Linked DNA regions of Leptothrix cholodnii SP-6. Each later gene encodes a partner of the first gene's protein in a complex. Links are inferred from orthologs where the notes say so. Each region holds a gene or a part of one and is shown in the gene's direction. Other genes may lie near its edges.

Region 1 (3,044 bases):
CGAGACCCTGCACCGCCTTGTCGTAGGCGGCGATGCCGTCGATGGGCAGGTAGCCGCGCGCCTTGGGCGCCTCGAACATCAGCCGCTCGGCCGCGACGACGCACTTGAGCAGCGGCAGCTTGCCGTCTTCGTCGAAATAGACGCCCACACCCAGGTTGACCTTGGCCGGATTGGGGTCGGTGGCGAATTGTTCGTTCAACCCGAGGATCGGGTCGCGGGGAGCCATCTCGATGGAAGAGAAGAGGGACATGGTTTGGCCTGTGGGCGTGTGTTGGAAAGGATCTCCACCCTGAGTTACTCTGGCAGATTGCGAGAATTTTAGCGGCGAGGAATGTGGACGATGGGTGAGCTTCAGGAGGCCGTGATCGAGCCGGCGGCAGCGACCGCGGGTCAGTTCGTCAGTTACGAGGGTTCCCCCTTCCAGCTGTTCCAGCCCTATCCGCCGGCTGGCGACCAGCCCACGGCGATCGAGGGACTGGTTTCGGGCATCCAGGACGGCCTGACCTACCAGACGCTGCTGGGCGTGACCGGCTCGGGCAAGACCTTCACGATGGCCAACGTGATCGCCCGCATGGGCCGCCCGGCGATCATCTTTGCGCCCAACAAGACGCTGGCGGCACAGCTGTACGCCGAGTTCCGCGAGTTCTTTCCGAAGAACGCGGTCGAATATTTCGTCAGCTACTACGACTACTACCAGCCCGAGGCCTACATGCCTCAGCGCGACCTGTTCATCGAGAAGGACAGCTCGATCAACGAGCACATCGAGCAGATGCGGCTGTCGGCGACCAAGAGCGTGCTCGAGCGCCGCGACACGATCATCGTGGCCACCGTCAGCGCGATCTACGGCATCGGCAAGCCCGAGGACTACACGCAGATGCGTTTCATCGTGCGCGTGGGCGACACGATCGGCCAGCGCGACGTCATCGCGCAGCTGATCCGCATGCAGTACACGCGCAACGACACCGAGTTCGCGCGCGGCACCTTCCGCGTGCGCGGCGACACGATCGACATCTTTCCGGCCGAACACTCCGAGCTGGCGATCCGCCTGGAGCTGTTCGACGACGAGGTCGAGTCGCTGCAGCTGTTCGACCCGCTGACCGGCCGCGTGCGCCAGAAGGTGCCGCGCTTCACGGTCTATCCGTCGAGCCACTACGTGACGCCGCGCGAACGGGTGCTCGCCGCCATCGAGGGCATCAAGCTCGAATTGCGCGAGCGTCTGGCCGAATTCGTCGCCGACGGCAAGCTGGTCGAGGCGCAGCGGGTCGAGCAGCGCACGCGCTTCGATCTCGAGATGCTGCAGGAGGTCGGCCACTGCAAGGGCATCGAGAACTACAGCCGTCACCTCTCGGGCGCCGCGCCGGGCGAGCCGCCGTCGACGCTGGTCGACTACCTGCCGTCCGATGCGCTGATGTTTCTGGACGAAAGCCACGTGCTGATCGGCCAGCTCGGCGGCATGTACAACGGCGACCGGGCGCGCAAGACCACGCTGGTGGCCTACGGTTTCCGCCTGCCCAGCGCGATGGACAACCGGCCGCTGCGCTTCGAAGAATTCGAACGCAAGATGCGCCAGGTGGTGTTCGTGTCGGCCACGCCGGCCGACTATGAAAAGCAGCATGCCGGCCAGGTGGTCGAACAGCTGGTGCGCCCCACCGGGCTGGTCGATCCGCTCATCGAGGTACGGCCGGCCGGCTCCCAGGTCGACGACGTGCTGCAGGAGATCCGCCTGCGGGTGGCGATCAACGAACGGGTGCTGATCACCACGCTGACCAAGCGCATGGCCGAGCAGCTGACCGACTACATGGCCGAAAACGGCGTCAAGGTGCGTTACCTGCACTCGGACATCGACACCGTCGAGCGGGTCGAGATCCTGCGCGACCTGCGGCTGGGCACCTTCGACGTGCTGGTGGGCATCAACCTGCTGCGCGAGGGGCTGGACATTCCCGAGGTCTCGCTGGTGGCCATCCTCGATGCCGACAAGGAAGGGTTCCTGCGCGCCGAGCGCAGCCTGATTCAGACCATCGGCCGCGCGGCGCGCAACGTCAACGGCAAGGCCATCCTGTATGCCGACAAGATGACCGAGTCGATGCGCAAGGCGATCGGCGAAACCGAGCGCCGCCGCGCCCGCCAGGTCGAGCACAACACCTTGCACGGCATCACGCCGCGCGGCATCCGCAAGCACGTCAAGGAGCTGATCGACGGCGTCTACGGCGAGAAGTCGGGCAAGGACGACCTGGCGATCATGCATTCCGTGGCCGAAGTCGAGGCGCTGTCCGAAAAGGACCTCGGCAAACGCATCAAGCAACTGGAGAAACAGATGCTCGAACATGCCCGCAACCTCGAGTTCGAGAAAGCCGCCCGCATCCGCGATCAGCTGGCGCAATTGCGTGAGCAGGCCTTCGGTGCGGCCGGCAGCGACAACATCGACGCGCTGGTGGCGAAGGGCGGCTCATGAGCGGGGTCACGCGCATCCTGATGGTGTGCATGGGCAACGTCTGCCGCTCGCCGACCGCCGAGGTGGTGCTGCGCCAGCGCGTCGAGCAGGCCGGGCTGAGCCATCGCATCGAGATCGACTCGGCCGGCACGCACGCCTCGAACAGTGCCGCACAGCCGCCCGACGAGCGCAGCGTCGCCCATGCGGCGCGGCGCGGCTACGACCTGCTGTCGGTGCGGGCGCGGCGTGTCACGTCGGCCGACTACGAGACTTTCGACCTGATCCTGGCGATGGACGAGGACAACCTGTCCAACCTCCGGAGCACCTGTCCGCCCGAACACCGCCACAAGCTCCGGCTGATGATGAGCTACGCCCCGGCGCGTGCGCCGCGCGTGATCCCCGACCCCTACTACGGCGCAGCCGCCGGCTTCGAGTGGGTGCTGGACCTGATCGAGGCCGCATGCGATGGCTTGATCGTCGAGCTGGGTGCATCATCGGGTTTCCCGAACAGGTGAACGAGCAAAGAAGCAAGCTGTTCGCTATAATCGAGTAAAACACTCGGGAAAGAGGGCGAGGGTCAAACCCGACTGGCTGCCCCGGGCGCGCTGACCGA
Region 2 (4,886 bases), 1.9 Mb from region 1 along the record:
ACAGCGCCTGCAGGTCGACGGTGGCGGATTTGCCGACTCGAGCGCCGTCCTCGTCCAGCCAGCGCAGCGCGCGGTGGCGCCCGAGGTCCCGCAGGTTTTCCAGAAACGGCTTGTGCGCCAGCAGCTTGGTTTCGCTGGCGAGGTGGCCCAGCGCGTCCTGGCCGTCGATCAGGTGCCAGCGCAAGGCGCGCAGGCGCCGCTCGAGGGCGCCCGACGGCCACCAGTTGCCGCGCTGCGCGGCCGCGCAGGCGCTGCCCAGCAAGGCGGCCTCGCGCTGGAAGGTGGCGTTGAAGGCGATCTCGACGGCGCGGCTGCGGATCTCGGCCACGCTGGTGGGCGACTTGCCACCCGGCTCGGCATAGGCCAGCGGGCTGAGCATGACGATCAGCACGTCGTCGGCATGGCCGGTGGCGGTCAGCGGGAACAAGGCCGGGTTGGCGCTGTAGCCGCCGTCCCAGTACGCCTCGCCGTCGATCTCGACGGCGTGGTGCATGGTCGGCAGGCACGCGGACGCCAGGGCCGCGTCGACGTTCAGCTCGTGTTCACGAAACAGCTTGAGCCGGCCGGTGCGCACCTGGGTGGCGGCGATGTAGAGCCGGATCGGGCTGGCCAGGCGCAGCCGCTCGAAATCGACCAGCCGCTGCAGCAGGTCGCGCAGCGGGTTGAGCCCCAGCGGGTTGAGCTGATAGGGCGACAGCAGCTGCGTCCACTGCAGCGCCACCCGCGCGGCCGGCGCCAGGCCGGGATCGCTGGCCTTGCCCTCGGTGAACCACTCGAAGGGCAGCTGGGTGCCGACCTCGCTCCACAACGCCGCCAGCGCCTCGCGGGCGGCCTCGTTGGCGGCCGGGCCCGGGCCGTGGCCGCTGCGCGCCAGGCCGTCAGCCATCACGATCGCGTTGAGCGCGCCGGCGCTGGTGCCGCTGACGGCATCCCAGTCGAAGCGATCCGCTTCGAGCAGGGCATCGAGCACGCCCCAGGTGTAGGCACCGTGGGCGCCGCCGCCCTGCAAGGCCAGGCTCAGACGCGGGCGTCGATTGAACTTTCCGAACATCAGATGGCACTCCTCGCACCGGCCCCGAAGGGGGAAATGCTGCAGTGCAGTATCGCGGCAAAAATAGAATCGCCGGATGTCAGCCCTGCCTCCCTCGCCCCCCCTGCCCGATTCCGGCCATCCCGCCTTTGCCGACATCGGCTTCGACGAGCCCGACCGGCGGGATGAAACACACGACCCGCACGAGCCGCCGGCGCGGCCTGCGCTGCCCGCGGGCCTGCTCGCCAACCTCAACCCGGAGCAGTACGCCGCCGTCACGCTGGCGGCCGAGCCGGCGCTGATCCTGGCCGGCGCCGGCTCGGGCAAGACCCGCGTGCTGACCACCCGCATCGCCTGGCTGCTGCAGACCGGCCAGATCGGCCCCGGCGGCCTGATGGCGGTCACCTTCACCAACAAGGCCGCCAAGGAGATGGTGCACCGCCTCTCGACGATGCTGCCTTACAACGTGCGCGGCATGTGGATCGGCACCTTCCACGGCCTGTGCAACCGCTTCCTGCGCGCGCACTGGAAAATGGCCGGCCTGCCGCAGAGCTTCCAGATCCTCGACTCGGGCGACACGCTGAGCGCGGTCAAGCGCGTCATCAAGGCCATGAAGCTCGACGAGGAACGCTTCGTGCCCAAGCAGGTGAGCTGGTTCATCGCGTCCAGCAAGGACGACGGCAAGCGCCCGAAAGACCTGCCCACCGACGACGGCCAGGCGCGCACGATGGTCGAGATCTACCAGGCCTACGAGGACCAGTGCCAGCGCGAGGGCGTGGTCGATTTCGCCGAGCTGATGCTGCGCAGCTACGAGCTGATGCGCGACCACCCGGAGATCCGCGAGCACTACCAGCGGCGCTTCCGCCACATCCTGGTCGACGAATTTCAAGACACCAACCGGCTGCAGTACCTGTGGCTGAAGATGTTCGCCGGCACGCCCGGCGCGCTCGCCGGGCGCGAGCCGGCGGCGGTGTTCGCGGTCGGTGACGACGACCAGAGCATCTACGCCTTCCGTGGCGCGCAGGTCGGCAACATGAGCGACTTCGAGCGCGAGTACCGCGTCAGGCAGGTCATCAAGCTGGAGCGCAACTACCGCTCGTTCGGCAACATCCTCGACTCGGCCAACGCGCTGATCGCCCACAACAGCCGCCGCCTGGGCAAGAACCTGCGCACCGAGGCCGGGCCCGGCGAGCCGGTGCGGATCTTCGAGTCGACCAGCGATTTCGCCGAGGCACAGTGGCTGCTCGAAGAACTGCAGCAACTGCACCGCGGCGGCATGGCGCGCAGCGAAACCGCGATCCTCTACCGCAGCAACGCGCAGTCGCGCGTGATCGAGTCGGCGCTGTTCAACGCCGGCATGCCCTACCGCGTCTACGGCGGCCTGCGCTTCTTCGAGCGCGCGGAGATCAAGCACGCGCTGGCCTACCTGCGCCTGACCGAGAACCCGAACGACGACACCAGCTTCCTGCGTGTCGTCAACTTCCCGGCCCGCGGCATCGGCGCACGCAGCGTCGAGCTGCTGCAGGACGCGGCCCGCGCCAGCGGCCGCAGCCTCTATCAAAGCGTGGGCGCACTCGGCGGCGCGGCCGGCACCAAGCTGGCGGGCTTCACCGCGCTGGTCGACCGGCTGCGTGACGCCACCCGCGGCCTGACGCTGCGCGAGATCATCGAACGCATGCTCGACGCCAGCGGCCTGATCAACTTCTACCGCACCGAGAAGGAAGGCCAGGACCGCATCGAGAACCTGGAGGAACTCGTCAACGCGGCCGAGGCCTTCGTGACGATCGAGGGTTTCGGCAAGGACGCGGTGGCGCTGCCGGTCGACGAGACCGCGCCCGGCACCATCGCCGCGCCCCTGCCCGGCGAGCCCGAGGCGGTGGCCGCGGTCGACCTGCTGCCCGACGCCGAAACCGGCGAGATCCTGTCGCCGCTGGCGGCCTTTTTGACCCACGCCGCGCTCGAAGCAGGCGACAACCAGGCCCAGGCCGGCCAGGACGCCGTGCAGCTGATGACGGTGCACTCGGCCAAGGGCCTGGAGTTCGACGCGGTCTTCATCACCGGGCTCGAAGAAGGCCTGTTCCCGCACGAGAACTCGCTCAACAGCATCAGCGCCGGCGGCAACGAAGGCCTCGAAGAAGAGCGCCGGCTGATGTACGTGGCGATCACGCGGGCGCGGCAGCGGCTGTACATCAGCTTCAGCCAGACCCGCATGCTGCACGGCCAGACGCGCTACAACGTCAAGAGCCGCTTCTTCGACGAGCTGCCCGAGGCGGCGCTGAAGTGGATCACGCCCAAGCAGCAGGGTTTCGGCTCGGGTTACGCGCAGCAATACCAGCAGGCCTGGCAGCGCGGCTCGGGCCCCGGCGGCATGGTCGGCGCCGGGCGCAACAGCGGCTGGCAACCGGCCCCGGCGGCGCCGCCGTCATGGGCCGCGCCGGTGCCCGCGGCGATGCGCCAGAGCGCGGCCAAGGACAACGGCCACGGCCTGCGCCAGGGCCAGGGCGTGTTCCACACCAAGTTCGGCGAGGGCGTGGTGCTGACGCTCGAAGGTGTCGGCGCGGACGCCCGCGCCCAGGTCAACTTCGGCCGCCACGGCACCAAGTGGCTGGCACTCGCGATCGCCAAGCTGACGCCGATCGAGTGAGCGCGGCGGCGTCACCGGCTCGGTGACGCTCGCCGCCTCACGGCCTCACGACCTCACTCTTCGAGCAGGACGCGCAGCATCCACGCCGTCTGCTCGTGGACGGTCAGGCGCTGCGTCAGCAGGTCGGCCGTAGGCTCGTCGCTGGCCTTGTCGGCCAACGCGAAGATCGAGCGCGCGGTGCGCGCCACCGCCTCGTGGCCCTCGACCAGGATCGCCACCATCTCGAGCGCCTTGGGCGGCGTGATCGGCGCGTCCTTCAGCGAGGTCAGCTGGCCGAACTGCGCGTAGGAGCCCGGCGCCGGGTGGCCGAGCGAGCGGATGCGCTCGGCGATCGGATCGACCGCGTTCCACAGCTCGGTGTACTGGGCCATGAACATCGCGTGCAGCGAGTTGAACATCGGCCCGGACACGTTCCAGTGGAAGTTGTGCGTGGTCAGGTACAGCGTGTAGGTGTCGGCCAGCAGCTTGGACAGGCCGCCGACGATGGCCGCCCGGTCCTTGTCGCTGATGCCGATGTTGATCGAGGGGGTGTTCTTGGTGCTCTTGGCCATGGGTTCATCCGGTGGGTCGAGGACGGAACTCTAGAACAAGGTCGGCTCGGCCGGCCGATGCAGGTCAAGACCGGCAACAAAAAGCCCCGCGGCGGCACTGCGCGCGGGGCCGTATCTCGATCGGGTGCGAGGCCAGGCCCCGCGCCACGATCACATGCAGTCGATCATGACCTGACCGAAGCCCGAACACGACACCTGGGTCGCGCCCTCCATCAGGCGGGCGAAGTCGTAGGTGACCTTCTTGCTGGCGATGGCGCGCTCCATAGACACGAGGATCAGGTCGGCCGCCTCAAGCCAGCCCATGTGGCGCAGCATCATCTCGGCCGAGAGGATCTCCGAGCCGGGGTTGACGTAGTCCTTGCCGGCGTACTTGGGCGCCGTGCCGTGGGTGGCCTCGAAGCAGGCCACCGAGTCGCTCAGGTTGGCGCCCGGGGCGATGCCGATGCCGCCGACCTGCGCGGCCAGGGCGTCGGAGATGTAGTCGCCGTTGAGGTTGAGCGTGGCGATCACCGAGTACTCGGCCGGGCGCAGCAGGATCTGCTGCAGGAAGGCGTCGGCGATGCTGTCCTTGATGGTGATGTCGCGGCCGTTCTTCGGGCTCTTGAACTTGCACCACGGGCCGCCGTCGATCAGCTCGGCGCCGAACTCGGTCTGCGCCAGC

Evidence for each region. The genes of interacting proteins can lie anywhere in the genome.
Region 2: the proteins of uvrB (region 1) and LCHO_RS13840 are in contact, whole or in part, in a crystal structure (PDB 7EGT), measured with the Thermus thermophilus proteins. The link is inferred for Leptothrix cholodnii SP-6 from one-to-one orthologs. Residues at the interface, in WP_096411307.1 of Thermus thermophilus: Glu23, Leu25, Arg26, Asp27, Gly28, Glu29, Arg30, Phe31, Arg55, Glu326, Asp327, Phe328, Glu379, Ser382, Gln383, His398, Gly400, Arg401; in WP_096412145.1 of Thermus thermophilus: His654, Arg656, Phe657, Gln666, Asp668, Glu669, Lys680, Arg681, Leu682, Ser683, Lys685, Tyr686, Ala687.

Annotation. Positions count from the first base shown.
Region 1 is NC_010524.1:1,117,797-1,120,840, reverse strand. Bases 1-2,896 are described here. They hold uvrB (excinuclease ABC subunit UvrB), read left to right. Parts: upstream 1-340; coding sequence 341-2,452; downstream 2,453-2,896. Other genes in these bases: LCHO_RS05250 (low molecular weight protein-tyrosine-phosphatase), read left to right, coding at 2,449-2,896; LCHO_RS05260 (amino acid aminotransferase), read right to left, coding at 1-250. Also shown: more of LCHO_RS05250, read left to right, coding at 2,897-2,946. UniProt on the Escherichia coli protein: The UvrABC repair system catalyzes the recognition and processing of DNA lesions. A damage recognition complex composed of 2 UvrA and 2 UvrB subunits scans DNA for abnormalities.
Region 2 is NC_010524.1:3,048,273-3,053,158, forward strand. The notes cover bases 778-3,900. They hold LCHO_RS13840 (UvrD-helicase domain-containing protein), read left to right. Parts: upstream 778-1,127; coding sequence 1,128-3,674; downstream 3,675-3,900. Other genes in these bases: LCHO_RS13835 (patatin-like phospholipase family protein), read right to left, coding at 778-1,051; LCHO_RS13845 (Dps family protein), read right to left, coding at 3,728-3,900. Outside these bases: more of LCHO_RS13835, read right to left, coding at 1-777; more of LCHO_RS13845, read right to left, coding at 3,901-4,225; icd (NADP-dependent isocitrate dehydrogenase), read right to left, coding at 4,376-4,886. UniProt on the Escherichia coli protein: A helicase with DNA-dependent ATPase activity. Unwinds DNA duplexes with 3'-5' polarity. Translocates on single-stranded DNA with 3'-5' polarity. Initiates unwinding more efficiently from a nicked substrate than double-stranded DNA.